3 regions of the Marinifilum fragile genome follow, and region 3 is predicted to be linked to each of the others. Evidence: riboswitches for the same ligand, from Rfam matches in the RefSeq annotation. Region 3 holds a riboswitch; each other region holds the start of a gene.
What was found. Region 3 has a riboswitch for cobalamin ahead of ACKPCA_RS08550 (TonB-dependent receptor plug domain-containing protein). Riboswitches for the same ligand answer to the same signal wherever they lie in the genome.
Positions count from the first base shown of each region.

Region 1 (8,745 bases), 610 kb from region 3:
CTTACAAGCAGTTTGTAATATTTCGGAAAGAATTAAGACGGTTGAGAAAGATTATAATCGAGTGACATATCATTCCTTTGATTTGAACAAGGATGATGAGTTTGGAGAAGCTTATGATTTCTTTTTTAGTTCACATTTTCTATACAAATATAATAGTTCAACAAAATTGGTAGGCTTATTGAAAAAGATCAATAAATCTATGAAAATGGGTGGTTTGTTCGTCTCAAATCATATGAATGGTAAAGGCGGCGGTGAAAATTACCTTACACTATGCATTGTTGAACTAATGACTAGAGCTATGGGATTTCCTACTCATTCGCTATCAGAGGATTTTTTAAAGGATGCTTTAACAGAATCGGGTTTTGAATGCCGTTACGAAAATGCTCCAGATGAAAGAATAGCCTATCCCGGAATGATAATAGCGGCAATTAAAGTGAGTGAGGTGGAGGATGAAGTTGTATCACAGCAAGATACGAACAGAAGTGTCTTGGGATAAGATTTAAAACCATGAATTCATTTTAAGTAGTAATGATCAATATTTATACGAAGCAATAATGGATAAAATAAAAAATACATTAGAAAATAATATCGCAGAAACCTTATACATTACACTTTACATGAAGGCTTTGGAGAGTCAAAAATCGGATCCAATATTATCGGATCCGATGGCATGTGAAATGTTAAAGACCATCGATTACGATTTTTCAAAATACGATAAGGCCATTCGATCAGCAATTGGTGTTGTGGTGCGTTCAAAACATTTCGATGACCAAGTGCGTGACTTTATAAGCAGAAATGTAAATCCGGTTGTTGTAATACTTGGTTGCGGATTGGATACCCGTTATCATCGATTGAAAGATTGTAGAAATGATGCTGATTTTTATGAATTAGATATACCTGAAGTAATTGCTTTGCGTAGAAAGTTCATGTCCGAATCTTCAAATGATACCTATATTTCAGCGTCGATGTTCGAAACAGATTGGATGGATATGATACACGAAAAACATCCCAATCAACCAATCATGTTTGTAATTGAAGGTGTTTTAATGTATTTCGAAGAAGAGGCTGTTAAAAAGTTATTTTCAGATCTTTCCAATCGGTTTTCTAAAGCAGAAATCCATTTTGATGTCATTAATAAATGGTTGGCCAATAATTCACACAAGCACGATACCATTAAAAATTCAGAAGCTAGTTTTGAGTTTGGTTTAGATGATGATGGTTTAATTGAAAATTGGGGACAGAACCTATCTCATCGGAAGACATACTTATACTCTGATTTTCCTGGATGGAAGAAAGTTGGCTTTATTCAACGTTTTATAATGTCAGTAATTCCAAGATATAAATATGGAGGAAGATTACTTCATTACGTATTGAATTAAAATCATCATTTCTTAGGATTGATTACTCATGACTTGTTAATTAATTTTGAATTGTTCTAAACAAGGTATGAGTGAATTAATTTCAAGTTTAACGAAAAAATAAATTAACAGTGAGCAAGACAGCTATATTTACGGTTCTACTACTGGAAATACAGAAAATGTTGCTAATCAATTAGCAGAATTATTAAATGCAGATGTATTTGATGCATCTACAAAACCTACTGAGGCAATAAACAAATACGATAATCTTATTTTAGGAACCTCTACTTGGGGTGCTGGCGATTTACAGGATAACTGGGAAGATTTTATTGAGGAACTTAAGAATACCAATCTGAAAGGTAAAACAGTAGCTCTTTTCGGTTTAGGAGATGCTTGCAGCAATGGAGATACTTTTGTGGGCGGAATGGCACAACTTTACAGTACAGTGAAGGATCTTAATTGTAAAATTGTAGGAAGTGTAGACATTGAAAGTTATGAATTCGAAGAATCGGATGCTGTAGTAGATGGTAAATTCATAGGATTGGCTCTGGATGAAGAAAGTCAAGGCGATTTGTCGGAAGAAAGAATTAACAAATGGGTGGAGCAGATCAGTAAAGAGTTAAAATAATTGCCAATTCATTGGAATATTTGACCGATTTGCTTTCTGCAAGATCGATTATAAATATTATAAACAATGTTGGAACACCAAAAAATGGTATTGAATGCTGTTGCCGAAGACCCTCTTTTATTTAAAAAAGAGTTCGAAAAGTCAGCGCAATGGTTGAGCATTAAAGAGCAAAAGGAACTAAGTAAATGGGTACAATTGAACTTTAGCGCAAAACACTACGAATTATTATAGATGTTTATAAATCAAAATCGGTTTAGTGAGTAATCATAGTTGACTAAATCAAAATAGCAGCTAGAGGCAGTCCAATTTACTTTTTGGACTGCCTCTTTCATTTTTAAACAAGTTATGTTGTTTGTTTGTCTTATTCAGCATCTTCCAGGTGATCCATCCAGATTTTATTGATCTCGTTGTAATCGCCCAAGCCTTTCATTACAGTATTAACCATGTAACCTTTACCTTCCAATCTTTCTTTCCAGGATTGCTCTGAAATTTCTGATTCGCCTGTATTTCCGTTCATGTCGTTGTTTGCATGATCACCAGCAATAGACATTAATGGAGTAATGGTAACTTTGGTAGCTTTTGGAGAAAGTTTATCCAATTCGGCAAGAATACCGCCTATTGAAGTTGTTCCTGCATCGAAACCAATCCCTTCTACCGTACCTACAAAAAAGTTAGGATTTAGTTTTTGTAGCTCGCTCTGAAGTTTTAAGTATTGAGCATCTGCAGCATGTGGAGTACCGTGTCCCATTAACAATACAGGACCATCTTTTAATTCCTCAGAGAATTTTGCAGCTAGAATATCAGCAACAGCTTTAATATCAGCATCGCTATCCAATAAAGGACGACCAATTTTCACGCTTACCCCTTCGTATTTTTCTTTGAATGCATGAATTGCTTCTTTTAATTCATCAAATTCTTCACCAGGAATAACATGTAAAGATTGTACTTTGAATTTAGAAAAGCCATCCTTTACCATGATTTCCAAAGCCTCCTGAGGCGTGTCATTGTCGATAATTTGTCCTTTTAAAGAACCTTCTCCATTTCCCTGACGCAATTTGTTGATAATGATATCGGAGGTGTAACCCCATTTAATGGTTTCACCGGCAAATCGTTTTTTAGCAGCATTGTCGATGTTCTTGAATGTCTCTTGTGGATCTGGGAATGAAGATCCAAAAGTTACCAATAGAATACCTTCTTTGTCACCTAAAGTGTTCTTGTCGTCATTGTTGTCATCACTACATGCAGTGAATACCATTGCTAATGCGCATAAAGCGATAGCTGATCTTTTGATTAGATTCATTTTGTCTTTTGTTTTTGTTAATTTGATCTTATTGATATATCCCTAAAGGAATATTAGGTTATTTGCTAAAGTTTACATTCAATCCAACAAAGAGTGTTCTTCCCGGATTTAAGGTTCCATAATGTGATCCGTAGGGTCTGTCATCTACATAATCAAACAGATTGTCGATTCCTGCAGTGATTCGAATTTTATAGTTCTCCCATTTGTTAATGCTTAGGTTCGAAGAGAGTTTCCAAACTTGGTAAGCATCTGCATAGCTTCTCTCCAAATCTTCTTCCAAATAGAAACGATCCGATTTGTAAACGCCAGACAAGTTGATGTTTAGCTTGCTATTCGTCCATCTTTGATTATAGGATAGCTTCCATGTGGCACTATGTTCTGATATGCCATTTAATCTGATATCCTGAGTTAGGTTTTTTGCACTTACATAGCTATAACTCCCGTTGAATAACAGTCGAGAAAATACAGGAAAACTAAAATGCCAATCAGCTCCTAAAGTTCTGGCATCATCTATATTGTAACGCTTTTTGGTTTCCTCTATACCTCTTCGTGCATGATCGTATGTTGTAGGAATAATTTTATAATCGATCTTGTCGTAGATTCTATTTAGATATACGTTTAATCCTGTTTTAAACTTATTAGCCTTGAATTCAGTTGATAATGCAAGATAATGTGATTTCTGAGCTTTCAAGTTTTCATTACCAAGGTATAGGCGATACATGCCCATACGGTTGCTTTCGTAATAATAGTATAACTCTTTTAAGGTAGGACTTTTAAAGCCATTGGAGTAGGTGAACCTATGAGTGAATTTAGATTCTTTGTACATCATGGTCAGCTTTGGGGTTGCTGAGAAACCGGTTTTATCGTGGTATAGTGTTCTAAGACCTGCAACCAAATCTAATTTGCCACTTAATTTTATTTCATCCTGAACATACAATGAGTAAGTATAGGCATCAACTTTAGGTGTGGTTAACCTGTATTCCGCTTCAAGGTATTCGCCTTTAATTTCAGTGCCAAAACTTAGTTTGTTCTTGTCGTCGATATTAAAAATGCCTTTCACTTGTGAGATTACATTTATCTCATCCGAATTTTTAAATCGATCGCCCGGATAATAGGTCTTCTTGATTACATCGGTGCTGGTAATATAGGTTTCGTTGTATTTGTATGGATATTCGGTGTAATACAAGTAGTTGTTTGCATCAAAATTGAAACTCAGGTAATTTTTGTGTTTCAATTTATACTTTCCGCCTAGCGAAATAGCTCTGTTGTTGTAATAGTAATTGTGCATTTGAGCTTTGAATGGGAAGTACAAAGTCTTTTCATACCAGGACAAGTCCATGTTAAAACTCAACTTTTTGTTCATTTCGTACTCTAAAAATTGGCTAATGGTATAAGATTTACTTTTGTTTACTGGTTTGTAGTAGGTATGAATCAGGTATGGCAAATCGTGATTGGATTCCCATTTGTTATTAAATTTCAAAGAATTCAATTGGTATCCAGCCTTTTGTTTGTGGTTAAAAGTAGTTTTACCAGATAGTTTTCCTTTACTAAATGTGAAGGAATTTAGCTGTTTGAAATCTCCATAAGCACCCAGGCGAGAACTACTACTTGCTGATAATTTACCTTTTACTTTTTTGGTGATGATATTGACCACTCCAGCTATAGCATCGGATCCGTATAGGGTAGAGGAAGCACCTTTTACCACCTCAATTTGCTCAATATCGGCTGAGTTAATTCTATTTAAATCAGCATATCCGCCAACCCCACCTGTTAGTCGTTTGCCATTCAAAAGGATCAACACGTAATCTTTACCCAAACCATTAATTTTGATATTGGAACCCATCGAACTAGTGGTATAGTCAATAGAGGAGGAGATACCCGAAATGATTTCCTCTACATTTCTCCCTGAGATATCAGCAATGTCTTCTTTTGTAATGATTTCGGTTTGAACAGGCACATTATCAATTTTATAATGTGTTCCTGTACCAGTTACAACTATTGGAGAGATGGTAAAAGATTTTGGCTGAAGCCCAATATCGAAACTTTGGGAAGCGCTTAACTCAATTTCTTGACAGAATTTTTCGTATCCAAGAACTGAAACACATAGATGATATTTGCCTTTTGCTACATTGGTTAACTCATACTGCCCATCTTTTTGTGTAGTTGTTGTATTCAAACTATCGAGGTAAACGAAAGCAAAATCGATTCCCTCTTTGGTGTTTTTGTTGTACACCTTGCCATTAAGGCTAAATTTTTGTGAGAATGCAGTGAAACATACTACCTGCATTAACAACATGCAAAAAATCTTATGCATAGTAAAAATATACTAATGCATTCCTGGAATATGTGAGATGAATGAAATCAGAAAATATACTCAAATCATCATTAACTTCTTTTCCCGGAAGCAATAATTAAACAATATCTCCTGGCAGGTTTCCTGACTTTCCCGATTCTCAACTCCTTCCCATCCCTATAGAACAGTGGATTTTGACTGTTGAGAACGAATTAATATCATAGGATATTAACGAGATTTACAGTAGCGGGTACTGTTCCGGATTTACACCGGATTCCCTTTTAACTCCATTCGCTGAATGCAAACAGAGCACCAAAAGCTTTGCAAATGTATTCTTTTTTATTGATTATAAAATAAAGGGAATTGCTTTTGCTGTATGTTAATTAACAGGTTTGAATTTGGAAAATATATATTGCTGCAATAAGTTTTTGTTAATCAATGTCTTTCGGTATTGTATTAATTGCCAGTTTAATTGAGGGTAAATTGTTTATTCTTATATGATCATATGTTATCTATCTAATTTTGAATCCTTTTAAGCTTCTTATTTGTAAAATTTATCGAAATTCATTTCTAATTCATTCTATATATTACTTTTGTACTCTATTTCTGAAATGACATCATTTCATATTTGTAAATATTTGCTTATTAATAAGTTTTGTGCTTTTAAAAATCTGGAATTAATGAATTTTCGTAACAAATCCATCATCTTTATAGGAGCGGTTATCATTTTGGCATTTGGTGCGGTAGCTTATTTGATTGGGGATAAAATGACCATTACCGCCCGTAAAATGAGCGTGGATCTGGCTTTATCGAAAGCACAAAATAGTTTTTTGATTGTAAAAAGAGAATTGGATGAAAGCATTTTGCGTACAAAAATGCTAGCCGAATCGATAGAAGAAACTATCGATATGAACACGAAGGAATCCGCGCTAATTAATAATGCGCTGATCACCAAACTGAAGTTGAGAAACGAAATTAATGCAGTTTGGTACATTCCTATTGATTCATTAAATAGAAGAAATGATCAGATAGATTCTTCTTTCTACCAATCTGATTTGAATCTAATACACAATCAATTGGCGATTCAATTTCTGCAAAGTAAAAATGAGAACATATCTGTCCCTTATCAGGGATCCGATGATCGTTTAATAAGTTCTATTCTGGTTCCGGTTGAACGTAGCAATCGTATTATTGGGGTGTTGGGTGCTGATCTGGATCTGTATCGATTTCAGCAACATTTTTACGATAATGAAGATTTGGGAAGAGCCTATGTAAGTATTATTTCCGAACAAGGATTCTGTATATCACATCCCGAGGAAAGTTTTATTGGTAAAAGTATTGATCATTTGAATGATGCAGATGGGATACGAGAGGTGTTGGCAAGTGGTAAAAAAATGCACAGCGAAGTTCATTCTCAATTTCTTCAAGTACCTGTTATTAGGGTATATCAACCTGTTACTATTGGAGAAACCAATACCAATTGGCTAATTACAGTAAGTGTACCACTTTTCAACGTAAAAGAAACGGTGCAAGCCACACGAAATTCAACCATATTAATTGGATTGGTCCTGGCTCTTTTATTGATGGTTTTTCTTTATTTTTCTCAGCGTCGTTGGCTTTATGAATCAACTAAAAGGAGAAGAGCGGAAAGAAGACACATGAACGAGGTAAGTAAATTATCTTCCATTATGGAGAGTACCGATCAAATTATGATTTTTTCGGTGGGAAGAGATTACCAGTATACTAGTTTTAATTCGGTGCATAAAGAGGAGGTTCTTAAATTTGAAAACGAACTTATAAAAGAGGGGAAGAATATTTTGGATGCTTATTATGGTGATTTTCGCATCAAAATGAAAAAGTATCTGGATAGAGCATTGGGAGGAGAGCATTTCTTGGTAGAATATCAACGTCATGGAATAGATTACCAGCAGATATTCAATGCCATATCCGATTCAGAAGGTAGGGTTGTCGGTGTAGCAAGTTTTAAACTGGATATCAGTGAAACTTTACAATTGAGAAAAAAAGCACAGGAGGAAGAAGAGGAGAAGGTAAAAGCACAGTTAAAGAATATCAAAAATCAAATTAACCCACATTTCTTATTCAATTCCTTAAATTCACTGTATGCCTTGGTGGATGGGGAGCCTAAGTTGGCTCGTAAATTTATTGTGAGTTTATCAAAGGTATACCGATATCTGTTAGACAGTAATAACAGTAATTTGATTCAATTGAAACAGGAAATGGATTTTATAAAGCAATACGTTTTTTTACAAAGGATACGTTTTGGAGAAAATTTAATACTGGAATACGATATCCCTGAGGATGCAATGCAATATAAACTACCATCTGTAAGTATTCAATCATTGGTTGAAAATGCCATTAAACACAATGTTATTACCAGCGATAAGCCACTAACCATTCGTATAAAGATTACTGATGACAATTGTATTTTGGTTGAAAACCCTTATCAGCCGCGTACCGATTTAAATCATTCGCCAGGTACAGGATTAAAGAACCTTGATGCTTTGTATACTTTTTTGGGCGATAGAAAACCATATTATGGCATAGAGCAGAACCATTTTATTGCAAAGTTGCCTCTGTTTTAGCAAAACACTTTATTGCCTGCAATCCATTCACACCATTTTTTTTGTCTTTCACTCCCTAATATTTCTGATTCACTCCTTTCTTTTTCCTTGTGAGTTTGAAATAATTCATTTTTGTTCCGAATTCTTGCTTTGAGCTGCCATAGCAGTAGCAATAATTAATGCGAAACAACAAATATGAGGAGATTGTTTGGATCTCTTTGAAACAAATCATTATAAATGAATTTAAATACAATTACACCTACTAAGTCGATTGGGAAACTGATGATAATAGCATGCATTCTGGGGGGTATGCATGCGAATTCCATAGCATCAGAAACTCATTCGATTTCTCCTGAAGAAGGAATCTTTAATTTTTGGAAAAAGAAGAAAAAAGAAACAGAAGTAGATTCTACCACAAATAAAGAATCGAAATCTGATTTAAAAGCTTTTGAAGAAGTAATCACTTCTGATGCTCAAACAAAATTGGGTGTTATTAACATTCATCGAGTAAAGAAAGATTACTATTTCGAAATTCCTGATTCTTTAATGGGACGCGATTTTCTTTTGGTGAATAAAATTTCAAA
Region 1 is NZ_OY781962.1:1,545,967-1,554,711, reverse strand. Features, by position in the region: gene ACKPCA_RS06075 (methyltransferase family protein) at 1-496, shown strand, start outside; gene ACKPCA_RS06070 (class I SAM-dependent methyltransferase) at 555-1,379, shown strand; gene ACKPCA_RS06065 (flavodoxin) at 1,483-1,986, shown strand; gene ACKPCA_RS06060 (hypothetical protein) at 2,053-2,217, shown strand; gene ACKPCA_RS06055 (sirohydrochlorin cobaltochelatase) at 2,348-3,286, opposite strand; gene ACKPCA_RS06050 (TonB-dependent receptor) at 3,345-5,600, opposite strand; cobalamin riboswitch at 5,697-5,911, opposite strand; gene ACKPCA_RS06045 (histidine kinase) at 6,260-8,182, shown strand; gene ACKPCA_RS06040 (zinc-dependent metalloprotease) at 8,399-8,745, shown strand, end outside.
Region 1: another riboswitch for cobalamin. It lies ahead of ACKPCA_RS06050 (TonB-dependent receptor); the one in region 3 lies ahead of ACKPCA_RS08550 (TonB-dependent receptor plug domain-containing protein).

Region 2 (8,745 bases), 1.3 Mb from region 3:
GGTTATGCAGTGTGGTGTGGACCATGTAAAAAAATGACCAAAACAGTGTTCCTGGAAAAAGAGGTAGGAGACTATTTTGATGAACATATGGTAGCCATAAAGGTGGATGTTGAGCGAGGTGAAGGACCTGCTATCAAACGAAAGTATGGTATAAGTGGTTTACCTGGATATATTATTGTTGATGGGGATGATAATGTTGTTTATCGTTTTTCAGGTGCAATGCCAACAGATCGGTTTATGTCACACATAAAAACAGCTGTTCTCAACGCTTCAAATGATAATAGTTTAAGTCAATTAGCAGACCGTTACGAGGCAGAAAAGAATAACGAACAGTTTCTTCGTATTTATTTGAATAAGCTAAAAGAAGGGAACTCCACTGGTTACACTGATGTACTGGAGCAGTACTTAACTATTCAAAAAAGCGTTGAAGAATCGAGTAAGGAAATGGTTGTTTTATTGGCTGACCATAGTGATGAAATAATTTATGGAGGTAAAGCTGATGAGATTATTCATCGCAACTACGGTTCTGATGCCTGGAAACTTTATGTAAGGAAAGATATTCGTGAAAAATATCAGAAACTGCCCCGAAACATGGTTGAAACCACAACGGATTATGCGGTTGCCAAAAAAGATACGGCAATATTAGAGATGGTGTTGAACCGTGCAGGAGAGGCAGGTGCCAAGGTTGACGAAAAACAACGAGAAAGAACCTATATTTTCTTCTATTTGCAAACCGGACAAGGTGAAAAATACAAAGCCTTAGTGCATGATGATAATGAAGCTTTTATTCAGTCTGTAGATGTTGATAAATTACGTAATCAGTATGTGAATTGGAAGCTTAAATTGGAAGCTGGCGATAGCAGAGCTAAATCCTCTAATCCTTATTCCATTCGTACAAGTCAACAAATTGCATCAATGGTTTACAACTATGCTCGCTTTGCTAAAGAAGATGAAGAAAAATCGGATGTCATGAGTTGGATGAAAGTGGCTTATGATATTATTCCTGGCGATTCAAAAATAATGAGCCAATACGCCATTGTGTTGTATTTATATGGTAATAGCAAAGAAAAGGCTGTTAAGGTAATGGACGAGGCGTACCATGCCGCATTGAAAAGCGAAAGCAAAAATGCGGAAGGAATCAAGGCTGATTTGGAAATCATGAAAGTAGGCGGTAAAATCTACCTTAAATAGGAAAAAATAATTTACCATCTATAAAAAGAAGAACACCATGAAAATAAGAAATATATTGATTGTATTTGTGTTTTTAAGTTTTATTACGGCTTGTGCCGAAAAACAACCGGGAATAGATTTTAAAAACATCACATTTAATGAGGCTTTAAAAAAAGCAAAACAGAAAAACAAGCTCATTTTTATTGATTTTTACACCGAATGGTGTGGACCCTGCAAACGACTGGCAAAAGGGCCATTCCTTGATCCTGAAGTTGGAAATTTTTACAACGAAAACTTTATTAGCCTGAAATTAGACGCAGAAAAAGAAGGGATTGATGCGGCTAAAACTTACAAAGTAAACTCGTATCCAACCCTGATGTTTGTAAAAGGAGACGGAACAATGATTTACCGAGGTGGAGGCAGTCAACACGGTAGCGACATGATTGGATTTGGTAAAAAAGCATTGCAAGCTCTTGAGCAAGGAACCAATTTGGAAAAATTACAAGCCGAATTCAAGCAAAAGAAAAACGATGAAGCTTTTCTGAAACAATACATCAATAAAATGACCGAATACGGAGTAAGTCCGACACAAGGCATTGAAGCATGGTTGCGAATACAAACTGAAATTGGGGAAGACAGCAAGGAAATGTTTCAATATCTGCTAGACAAACAAAAATATTTTATGGCAGATAGTTATGCATGGAATTTAGTTGACAAATATTACGATAGCTATACAAAACTTGCCAATAAGTCTGAGAAAAGAAGACTTGACTTTATGAAAGGTAATATGCTAAGAAATACCATCAACGAAGCATATCGCCTTAAAAGTCCGGAATTGATGCATCTGTTTATTAACAAAAACAAAGCTTTGGGAAATACTGAATACAGACATAAGAGTATGGAATATTACGAGCTGATGTGTCAACTGTTATCAAATGAAATAGATGTGTTTAAAAAACAGGCAATCACTTACATTGAAAATAAAAAGGATGTACAACCTGTAGATGAAGTCAGAAAAGCTGACAAAGCAGAATACAACAGCAGAAAGAAAAGCTACGAAAAAAGAACAGATGCTGGGGGTAAACATATTTTGAAAGAGTTAAAAGAAGGAATGCAAGCCAACCAAATTGTAAAGGATATAGTTGATGTAGCTCACTATTATTTGCAATATGCAGACAATGAAAAAGATTTTGAATACTTAAACGACTGGATCAGTTACTGTAATAGGCTTATTCCTAATAAGTATTTGGTTGAAAATCTTCAGGCAAATACTCTTTATAAACAAGGAGAAACCACTAAAGCAATTGAATTAAAAACCAAAGCTTTAAGTGACTTCCCTTACAATTATAAAAAAAGAGTGAATGTTGAACATGAATTAGGCTTAATGAAACAAGGAGAAGATTTACTTACAATTGCGGTTAATGGCAAATAAACATACTTAACAAAGTAAAAATTGAAGTTTAATAGTAATGAATTATAAGATTAAAATAGAATAATATTAGTCTTATTTGAAAAATAATATTTTTATGCGTAAACTACTGTTATTAATATTAGGATTAAACCTAATTAGCAATATTGCAAGGGCACAGGAATTCGCTGACTTATCGCAACCAGTACCTTTTGATACGACTATTAGAAAGGGTGTATTACCTAATGGCCTAACTTATTATTTGAAACGTAATACCAATCCTAGAGGCTTAGCCAGCTTTTACATTTACCAGAATGTAGGAGCTTCTCTTGAAACAGAGCAGCAAGATGGGCTGGCGCATTTTTTGGAACACATGGCCTTTAATGGGACAAACACTTTTCCAGGTAAAGCAATGTTAAATATGCTGGAGCATAATGGGGTGAAGTTTGGGAAGGATATTAACGCATATACCACAAAAAATGAAACAGTTTATAATCTGAGTCGTGTTCCAACAAAGGACAGTGGTCTTGTTGATTCGTGCCTGTTGATTTTACGCGATTGGTGTGATGAGCTATCGCTTGATGAGGAAGAGATTGATGCCGAAAGAGGGGTGATATCGGAAGAATGGCGCACGCGCCATACACCTGGCTTCAGATTACAGTGGAAATTAGCACCAACCATTTATAATGGCAGTATCTATGCTTACCGTGATGTGATTGGGGAACTGGATGTGATTCAGAACTTTGACCCGGAAGAACTTAGGAAATTTTACCACGAGTGGTATCGGACGGATTTACAGGCGGTTGCTATTGTTGGAGATATTGATGTGGATGCAATGGAGCAACGTGTGATTGAGCTGTTTTCTGCTATACCTGCCATTGAGAATCCCAAAGAGCGTAAGGCTGTGATCATTCCGGATAACCAGGAACCAATGTATGTTCAGGTAACAGATAAAGAGTATAAAAACGTTAATATCAATCTGAAAATAAGGCATAAAAAAAGCAAGGATAACACCATGCAGAGTCTTCGGGACTCATATGTAAATAGCTTTTTTAATGCTTTAATGAAAGGGCGTTACAAAGAATTGGTATTAAGAGGAAAAGTACCTTTCTTATCGGCAAGTGCAGGCTATGGTCCTCTTGAAAGAGACTATAGTACTTTTGATGTGTACGCAGTTGCTAATATAGGGAAAGAGTCGGAGGCGTTTGAAGCAGCTTACACAGAGTTGCAGCGGGTTATTCAGCATGGCTTTACCAACGAAGAGTTGGAACGTTTGAAAGTCAATACTCTGGTTGCTGTCGAAAACAATTATAAAAAACGAAACGGAATTAGCTCTGATGGCTACTGTAAAGCCATTAAAAGAGCGTATTTGGAAGGTCAGGCTGTTTCTGATGCAAAGTTCAAATACCTTTTTGCCAAAGAGATTATTCCTGGTATTACGGTGGAGGAAGTATCTGCTGTGGCCTCAAAATATTTGAGTGACATCAACCGGGCTTATGTGGTGACCGGTCCCGATAAAGGGGCGGATTCTTTACCTACACAAGAGGAGATTGAAGCCATAATAGCAAAAGTGGAACAAAGCACTATTGAGCCTTATGTGGATAACACGCCTGTGGATGCTCCATTAATGAGCACCACTCCAATACCGGGTAAAGTTGTTAGTGAGAAGACTATTGACGCGTTTAAAGCCCAGGAATGGACCCTTTCAAATGGCGCTAAGGTGGTCTTTAAGCAAGTTAACAATAAGACCAATAAGGTTATCCTCAAGGCGGTCAGCAAGGGAGGAAAGTCGTTATATGATGTGAAAGATATACCATCATTCAGAGCTGCTTCAGCATTTGTATCTGGTTTTGGTATTGGTGCTCACGATCCTATCCAGTTTAAGAAGATTACTGCTGGTAAAACACCCTCGTGTGGCTTTAAGTTCGGAGAATATGAGGAATCTGTTTCAGCCAGTACGATGGTTAAGGATTTGGAAACTATGTTACAGTTAGTCTATATGCGTTTTGAAGAGCCACGCTTTGACCGTAATGCTTATGATCAACTCATGGAACGCAATTATTACAACATTAATAATAAGGTGGAAACGGCTAAAGATCTCATGAGGGATACCTTGACCATCCTTAGCAATAATGGTGATCCACGCTTGTTAGCATTTGACAAATACTACTTAGAACAGATGGATTTCGAACGTATGAAGGAGATCTATTTCGAGCGTCTATCTAATGCGGCAGATTTCACATTCTTCATTATCGGTGATGTAGATGCCGAAACACTTAAACCACTGGTGGAGGAGTATATTGGAGCCATTAATTCAACTGGTGAAGTTGAAGAGTGGGTGGATAATGGAGACTATTTTCCGAAAGGGAAACATGAGCACCGCATTTATCTGCCAATGACAGAGCCAAAAGCTACTGTTGATTTGAAGATGAGAGCTGATGCTGATTATTCAAGAGAAACAATCATTTACCACAACATATTGGGTTCTGTACTTAACCTTCGCTTTACCGAAAATATTCGTGAGAAGGAAGGAGGAACCTATGGTGTCAATGTACGTCCTACAGGCTCTCGTATTCCTGAAATGAACCTGGGATTAGAGATACGCTTTGATTGTGATCCTGCAAAGGCAGATCATTTAAAAGAGTTGGTATATAAAGAGCTAAAACAGGTTCAGAAATCAGTGCTTCAGTCCGATTTGGATAAGGTGGTTTTGAATATGAAAAAGAATAACCGCAAAGCTCTGATGAATAACAATTATTGGTTATCTGTATTGACTAAGTTTTACGAAACGGGAGAAAACAGAATGTCGCCCGAATATTTCGACAATGTGATTAATAATGTGACCACAAAAGAAATTGCTAAAGCAGCTAAGAAATTCCTAAAAAAGGCTGATATATTGGATATAATGTTTTTGCCGGAGACTAAATAAATGAAAAGCTTGCTTTAAATATAGTTGTAGTGAAAAAACAAAGAACTGAACAAGCTTACTTTTTTAATAAAGAGGCAAAGTAGGGAATGGTTATTATCAGAGAATTAATTAAACATCAGTAAAGAGGAGTTGATTTATGAGGCTATGCAATGTCATTTAAATGATGGTAATCGTAGTTCGGCTAAAAGTTAAACTAGCTCTATTTATTTTGGTGTAGTATTAAATATTAAGAATGAGAAATTTATTATTATTAGTAGTTGTTTGTTGTTTTTTTTCATGCAACAAAGAATCAATTAGAATTTCAGGTAAAATTGAGGGTGTAGGTGATTCTAAAATAGAATTAAAGCTGAATACCAAAAGCGAGAAATCAAAAACAATCTTATCGGATGTTCAACTTAAAGACGGGGCGTTTGATGCATTTATTGAAAATGTAAAACCACCTTTTAAGATGACATTGGTAGTTGATGCAGAGAAAGAATATGATATCTGGATATTTCGTTATGGGAAGTTTAATTTTGAGATAGATAAAAAAGAATTGGTTATTGTTAATAATTCTTTTGAGAATACAGAATACGATCGGATTTTAAGAAAATATCAAAAAGCTTACATGGACAGTTTAGCAGAAAAAATTAGTTGGGTGCAAACTCACAAATCCGAAGAGAATTTATGTGAAGAGGATGAAGGTAAACTGTTTAAATATCGTAAAGAAATAAAGAAGGCTGTTACTCTTCGTAAAAAATCAATTCTAAGTACTTACAGAAAAGAACCTCAAAATCCGATTGCTATGGCTTTGATATTTGATGAATTTGAAAACTTAACATCATGGCAGAAGGAAGAGTGTTTGAAAAATGCAAGTAAGTATTTTTCTGATTGTGCAGTCAATTGGCAATTGAAAAATTAAACAGATTAGAAAAAAGAGCTGGTCTCAAAAGTAGTGGAGCGTTGGGGATTTGAAAAATCTTATAGATATCTCTCCAAATATAAAATCTTTATTAGGCAGCCTCTTCATAAAGTCTGTAATGTATTGAAATATTTATTAGAAAATGATATTCTAACTAAGTTAACTGGTTATGTTTGAATAGCCATGAATGAGAGCAGAGGTAAAACGAATAATTTCCCATGCACATTTATCAATTCGTTCTCTGCTCTCAAACTCTAATAAAATTGTTGAAATTAAGAGATATATGGGTTGGGTTTAAGTCCTTCCCGAAGAGAAAGGATAAAAGCCGTTTCAGAAATGAAACGGCTTTTTTATGCAATAAACTTTCCTGCTGAAAAGCACACTTGCCAGTAAGAAAATAATATATACTTTTGCGACAGTAATGGTTCTAGTTGCATCTTCATGTGCAATAGGATTAAAAGGGAATGCAGTGAAAATCTGCAACAGTTCCCGCTGCTGTAAGTCTGGTTCCAGAGTTTTGGGATCGCGGTTTTTATACTACAGCCACTGTTCGATTTTAGATTGAATGGGAAGGCATAAAAATCAGGATAAGTCAGAAGACCTGCCATCACAACGATTAAACATTTTGCTTCCGGGACAGAAGTTTATGTTTGGGACTTATTGGTTTTAATGTTCTGAATTATTCTCGTCGTTCATAAGGATTGCAAAGTGAAGTTATTAATGTTTTAATATCTTGCTATGCAAAAGATTTATGTTGTAGCTATTATGCTACTGATTTCAGTGACTTTCGTTAATGCACAGAATGCTGTGCTAAAAGGGGTGGTAACCCAAAAAAGTAACCAACAAGCAATGCCTGGTGCTAGTGTATATTTCTCAGGCACTACTACAGGTACAGCGACAAATAACAAAGGCGAATACCAGATTAAGAATTTAGCACCAGGGGATTACGATTTGGTTGTATCCTTTTCGGGATATAGTCGTCAAAAGCAGAAAATCACCATTAAGGAAGGTGTCAATGTTCTAAATTTTACAATGATAGAATCCAAAAGTCAGTTGGGAGAAATTGTTGTAACTGGAACTGGTACCGCGCATCATTTAAAAACAGCTCCGGTTCAAACTGAATTGATTAATAAAAAAGCCATTGCAAGTGCAGGAGCTTCAGATTTTAACGAGTTGATGATGAATGTAAGTCCATCATTTGATTTTAATCCAGGAACAATGGGAGCCATGATGACCATTAATGGTTTGGGAAATGACTTTATTCTTGTGCTTGTTGATGGCAAACGTATGTATGGAGATGTTGGTGGAAATACCGATCTAAATAGAATTAATCCTGATGATGTTGAGCGTATTGAAGTATTAAAAGGTGCATCTTCTTTACTATATGGATCGGATGCTATTGCTGGTGTTGTAAATATCATTACAAAAAAATCAAAACAAAAGGTAAATGTTTCCAATACGAGTCGTATTCGCGAATATCGGACTTATCAACAAAGCAATACGGTTGATCTTAACCTGGGTAAGTTCTCATGGAATGGAAATTTTAACCACAAAAGAAGCGATGGATGGAAATTAAGTCCTTTTGAAATCAAAAAAGGACAACTGATTGAAACGGATAAAAGAGCACAATATGAGTACAACGATTTTACTTTCGCTCAAACTTTAAAATTTCGTGCCACTAGGAAATTGGAGGTTTATGCCGGAAATTCATTTTTCAAAAAGCATGTTATAAGACCTACTTCTATTTATAAATATGGTTATTTCTATACCGATAAGTCTTTTGAAGCAGGAGCCAAGTATTTATTAAATAAAAAAGATTACGTATCCGTTGACTATAACTTTGATCAGTACAGATATTATTATCGATACAATCAAGATTACAAGAGTTATAAGAAAAGTGATAAAGACATTCAGAATGATCAAAGAATGAGCAATTTTAGAATGAAATATGTAAATGTCATTTCTAAAAATAACACTCTTACTTTAGGTGCAGATTATCTGAGAGAGAAAATGGTATCTGAAGATCGTTTGGTAAACGGAAAGGCTGAGGCCAAAACAATAGCTTTATATGCTCAAGAAGAAATCAAGTTGCTTGAAAAACTTCAGTTGGTAGCAGGAACCCGTTACGTAAAGCACAATGAATTTGGTAGTGCTTTTACTCCAAAAGTATCTTTACTTTACAAGCTAGATCATTTTAATTTCCGTGGGACTTATGGATATGGATTTAAAGCTCCTACTGTAAAAGAATTGTATTACGCCTACGAAAAAGGAGGAACTCTTTATTTAGGTAATGAAGATTTGGATCCTCAGAAATCGCAATATTCTTCATTAGGTGTA
Region 2 is NZ_OY781962.1:3,421,456-3,430,200, reverse strand. Features, by position in the region: gene ACKPCA_RS13670 (thioredoxin family protein) at 1-1,191, shown strand, start outside; gene ACKPCA_RS13665 (thioredoxin family protein) at 1,229-2,602, shown strand; gene ACKPCA_RS13660 (M16 family metallopeptidase) at 2,697-5,507, shown strand; gene ACKPCA_RS13655 (DUF4369 domain-containing protein) at 5,740-6,408, shown strand; cobalamin riboswitch at 6,814-7,031, shown strand; gene ACKPCA_RS13650 (TonB-dependent receptor) at 7,147-8,745, shown strand, end outside.
Region 2: another riboswitch for cobalamin. It lies ahead of ACKPCA_RS13650 (TonB-dependent receptor); the one in region 3 lies ahead of ACKPCA_RS08550 (TonB-dependent receptor plug domain-containing protein).

Region 3 (5,596 bases):
CGCTGCAAATCTATAAAAAAAAGACTAACAAATCCACTATTCACAAACCATTTTAAATCACGCTGTCCATCAGTCGTTAACAAAATATTCACTTATACTAAAAAGGGAATCTATTAAGATAGACTCCCTTTGTTTTGGCGTAAATATTAAATCTTAAAACTGATATGAGAATTTTGCCATAAATGCTCTACCTGGCATATTATATCCATCTTTCTCAGTATAATTTTCATCTAGTAAATTTGAAATTGAAAATCCAACAGTATAGTTCTCGTTAAAAGAATAGCTGGCCGAATAATCAAAAACATAAGAAACCGGGTGACGCAACAATTCTTCATTCACTAAATCAGGACGCACCTCTTTCCCATTAAAAACAATTGGCTCTTTGGTAATATTTGGCCAATTGGAATAATCAGCCAAGTACATGTAGTTATTCTCGTATCTGTGACCAATATATCTTCCATTCAATCTTGTCGAAAATCCTTTAAGATTATCGTACTCAACACCAAATGAAGCGGTGTTATCTCGAACAAACCTCATTTCGCCTTCCAGCGGATTACCTTGCGCATCAGTATACTTTACTGTTGCATCAATCAAATGAGTATAATTTAAATACAATCGCAAGGAATAATCATAGTCTTTTAATGCACCAAAATCATAAGAAGCGCTTAGTTCCAATCCATCCATATCTGCACTTTGCGCATTAATATAGGTTGTACTGTAATCAGGCAAGGAACTTCTGATGATTTTATCTTTGTGATGCGTATTGAAATAAGTAAGGTCGAAATTGACACCTTTTCTGTAATTATTATAAGCCAAACCAAAGTCTGTTGTATTTGATTTTTCAGGATCCAAATCCGGGTTTCCTACTGTTTTTGAAGAACCTCTGGTGTATTCCCCTGCTACTTGATATGCCTTAGGTGCCAAAAAAGCATCACCCCAACTTGCGTGTGCTGATAAGTCACCAATTAAATTATATTTTACACCAATATTTTTAGTAAAAACCGAGTAGTCCTCATTTTTCTTTGTGTTTCCTAACAAATCATCAGCTTCCAGTTTAAACTTGATATGATCTCCTCTTGCTCCAAGCATCAAATTCAACTTGTCGTTTAATAATTTGAATTGCAATTGTGCATAGAGCCCTGTAGCAATGTTTTTATAATCTGGTTGGTAAGGAGCTTCAATATTTCCACTGGTATCGAAGTTGGTACTTTCGTATTTTTCGGTTTTATTATCCAAACCAAAGGCAAGGTTGTGTTTTCCTATTTGGTAGGAATCTGTCAATTGGAATCCATAGTTTTTATAAACACTTTCAAAATCACCGTATCCATCAGAACCCACATCAATCGTTTTATTCTCCTCGTTTGAATAGAATGGTGAAAACATGATGTTATGATTTTTGATTTTCCCCACTACATCAAAACCCGTTGTAAAGCGTTCAATATCTTTAGAGTCCATTCCTTCGGTATGCCAGAAATTACCAGGAGTTTCAATGTCATCACCTCTGTAGTATCCGCCGTTCAGGTTAATCTTCCAATCCTCTGCGAGGGTAATTCCTAATCGAGTATTTAAATTATAGGTAGTGAATTGTGTATTCACCATTCTTTCTCCATATGAACTTTCATCCAAAATAGATTTTGCATACTTCTCATCATACAAGTTGTGACTACCCGTTTTGTAATCTTTCCCTTGATTATTGAATGAAAATCCCAAATCAAAATCTATCATTTCAGAAACAGAACCACCTAATGCTGCATTTAACTTAGAAGTTTTAAAGCTTCCATATTCAGCATCAATTCTTCCGCCTAACTCACCGGTACTATTTTTGGTCACAATATTTACAACACCAGCCATAGCTGCCGATCCATATTGGGCAGAAAAAGGACCTTTCAATATTTCTACTCTTTCTACATTCTGCAAATTAATACTTGCTATATTTTCAGTACCTGCTGGTTTTCCATCTACCAAAATCACTGTATACTTTACACTTGGCGAAGGAGTAAAACCACGCATACTAACCGTTGCCTGTACACCTGGGTATTGCAAAATATCAATCGATGCTGATCGTTTTAATAAACCCGCCACATCAACGGCTGGTGAGGCTTCAATCATTCTTTGAGTAATCACCTCAATTTTTTGCGGTAAATCCTTAAGTTTGGCATTCACTCTGGAAGCATTAATTTCAACTTCCTCTAAATTCAAATGCTTTACAACCTTTTTGTCATCAGTTGAATTTGGCACTTCATCAGCTTTTACTACAGCGTTAAATAATGACAGCAATGCAAAAGCAGTTAAAAATGTTCTTTTCATGTTTTTAAAGAATAAAATGAAAATAAGATTAACTAATGCAATGCAGACAGGGAGCTTAAAAGAAATTTCACAATATACCGTAAAGGACCAGTTATGGCAGAAAAATCCCTATTTAGTTATTGATTACTTTTTCGTTCGCTTGCTCTTTTTCCCGAAAGCAATGACTTAAATGTTTGCAGTGGCAGGTCTTCTGACTTGTTCTACTTTTTGAGGCCTTCCCATTCCTAAACAATATGGAACAGTGGCAAGGAGTATTTCAAAAAGCTATATTAGAACTTACAGCTACGGGTATAGTTCCGGATTTTCACCGGATTCCCTTTTCATTTCTACTTCTGATAATAGAGAAGTAAAAAACCAAATGCAGCGCAAATGTATACAAATTTTCTCTACAACTTTCCTAAAAAGATCGTTTATTCAACATCTTTTTACATCTGAATTAACTCGTGTGTAAAGTTTTTTTTAGGTAGGCAATTAACTCTTGAATACTGTTACAACAAGTAACACTTTCATTCTGATGGATCTCCCATTTCATAGTATCTTCCAGTAATTTCACACAACAGTCTCCTACTTGCTCACAGGTAACCTGATATCCTTCTCGAGACAAGGCTCGCTGCGTCCAAAATCCCATCACATCATTACCCAAAAGTTGTATGGTTTGTTTTTTCTGGTAATTCATAATAAAATTACCTGTCTTTCTATCGAAATTGAAAGATTTATTCTGAAAGGTATCTTCAATGCTTCTATTCAATACCAAATCTTCAGGAGCGCCCACTTTTATTGGTTGATTTCTTGCCATTAACCAAATTAAATCGGCTGCTTGTAAAGCCAAATCCAATTCATGAGTAGACATCAAAATGGCTTTATTGGTTTCTCTTGCCAAACGATGCAGCAAACGCATAATTTCAACACGGTTCGGTAGATCGAGATGCGCTGTAGGTTCATCCAACATGATTAATGGAGTATCTTGTGCCAAAGCTTTTGCAATCATTACCCTCTGACGCTCACCATCACTCAATTGATTGATATAGTGATTCGCGTAATGCAGTAATCCAACCTGTTCGAGAGCCCATTTTATTTTATCATTATCAGCATCAGATAATTTTCCCATCCAGGAAGTATACGGATGACGCCCCAAAGAAACGATATGATATACCGTAAGATTGCCAACATTAATCCTTTCTGTAAGAACAATACTAAGAAGTTGTGCAATTTCTTTAAAGTTTCTATCTCGAATGGGAATACCTTCAACCAAAGTGCGACCATCCAGTGGGGCTTGTATTCCGGCAATGGTTCTCATTAAAGTAGATTTACCTGCTCCATTGGGGCCAAGCAAACAAACCATTTCTCCCTTCCGAATCGTTAGGTTAATATCAGATAGCAAACACAAAGTATCTTTCTTCGATTGCTTGTAACCTATTGCAAGATCTTTGGTAACTAATATATTTTGATGCTCTCTCTCCTCTTTCATAGTTCCATTATCCACCAAAGGATGCTTTTACATTTCTACTCCTCATAATTACCCAAATCACTACTGGCCCACCAAATAAAGCTGTCACGGAATTAATAGGCAATGTATTTTGATTGCCTGGCAATTGAGAAAAAATATCACAAATTAGCATTATTGCAGCTCCAATTAGCACTACTGCTGGCATTAACACTTTATGACTTGCTGTTCTAAAAATGGAACGAGCAATATGTGGAACCGCAACCCCCACAAAAGCAATCGGTCCAGTAAATGCAGTTAATGTTCCTGCGATTAAAGCCGTGCTAATGATTACCGCAATTCTGGTTTTATTTACCGATATTCCTACTCCTCTAGCATAATTCTCTCCTAACAGCAATGCATCCATAGGCTTTATCAGGAAAAATGCCAAAATTAAACCTGCAAATACAATTGGTCCCATTACCTGCATCTCAACCCATGTCACACCCGCCAAGGAACCAAATGTCCAAACAATAAAACTCTGTATCTGTTCAGGTTCACTAAAGTATTGCAATATATTTACGATTGCCCCGGTAATACTTCCGAACATGATTCCTATAATCAATAATGAGACACTATCGGAAATTCGAATTGAGGCTAACGCTACCAGCAAAAACACAAGTGAAGCACCTGCAACAGCAGCAACCACCAAAGCCCAGTTTCCCAAAAAAGCGGAAACAACTCCAAAAAAGGCTGGAACAATTGCCGAGGCCATTACCATTAAAGCAACACCTAGGCTAGCACCGGAACTAATTCCCAGAACAAAAGGGCCTGCTAATGGATTTCTAAACAATGTTTGCATCATTAATCCTGTTACCGATAATCCTGCACCTACAAAAATGGCTGTTAATGCTTTGGGTAACCTAAAATTAAGAACAATATAATTCCACGAAGTTTTCACCTCATTTCCTGCCAATATCGCAAACACCTTTTCAAAAGGAATATTTACCGATCCAAAAATTAGATCTAGCAACAATAAAGTGATGATGATAAGGCTTAAACCGCCAAATAAAATAGATACAATTTTACCTTTCTGAGAAACCATAGTTCTGTTAATTCAATTTCTGATAAAAATGCAATTCATAATCCGGCAACAAGTCTGGATGTAAAATTTTAATAATGTCCTTAAATACCACATCAGGCTGAATGACTCCAGATTCAAACCAGTCATTAGCACCACTCTCCTTCATTCTTTTGGTATAACAGTATACTTGCTTTGTTTTGTAAGACTCAAACAAAGTATACCTATCATCCAGATTCTCCAGATCTTTTATTGTTTTGCATTGTCCAGGACCAAACCAAATATCGGCATCATGTTGTTTATCAAACACAGTTTCAAAACTTAAAGGCATACTCCCGCTCGTACTATCCGAAAACCAGCAATAATCTGCCTTCCCATCTCTAAGGAATTGAGCCAAATAAGATTGCCCTCCCGGCATATACCATGTGCCTTTAAAATTATATCCTGAAAGAATTGTAGGCTTATTTTTAACGGTAGTTACAATTGATTTTAAATCAATGTATCTTTTTTCAACCTCATCGAAATGTTTCTCTGCCTCAGCTTCTTTATTAAAAAAGGCAGCGATAAACTTGGCCCATTCGGCACGAGCCAAAGGCGAAGATTCCATCCATTCGATATTATACGCAACAGGCAATCCAGCTTGCATTAATTTAGTTTCTCTATCGGTAATCTTCATAAACCCAGCCACCATTACCAAATCTGGATCAATTTCAACAATCTTTTCGAAATTTAAGCTTTCAGAATGACCTACTGCCTGAATTTTACCAGCCTTAGCTCTCTTGTCT
Region 3 is NZ_OY781962.1:2,156,372-2,161,967, forward strand. Features, by position in the region: gene ACKPCA_RS08550 (TonB-dependent receptor plug domain-containing protein) at 154-2,307, opposite strand; cobalamin riboswitch at 2,471-2,681, opposite strand; gene ACKPCA_RS08555 (ABC transporter ATP-binding protein) at 2,744-3,790, opposite strand; gene ACKPCA_RS08560 (iron ABC transporter permease) at 3,783-4,835, opposite strand; gene ACKPCA_RS08565 (ABC transporter substrate-binding protein) at 4,843-5,596, opposite strand, start outside.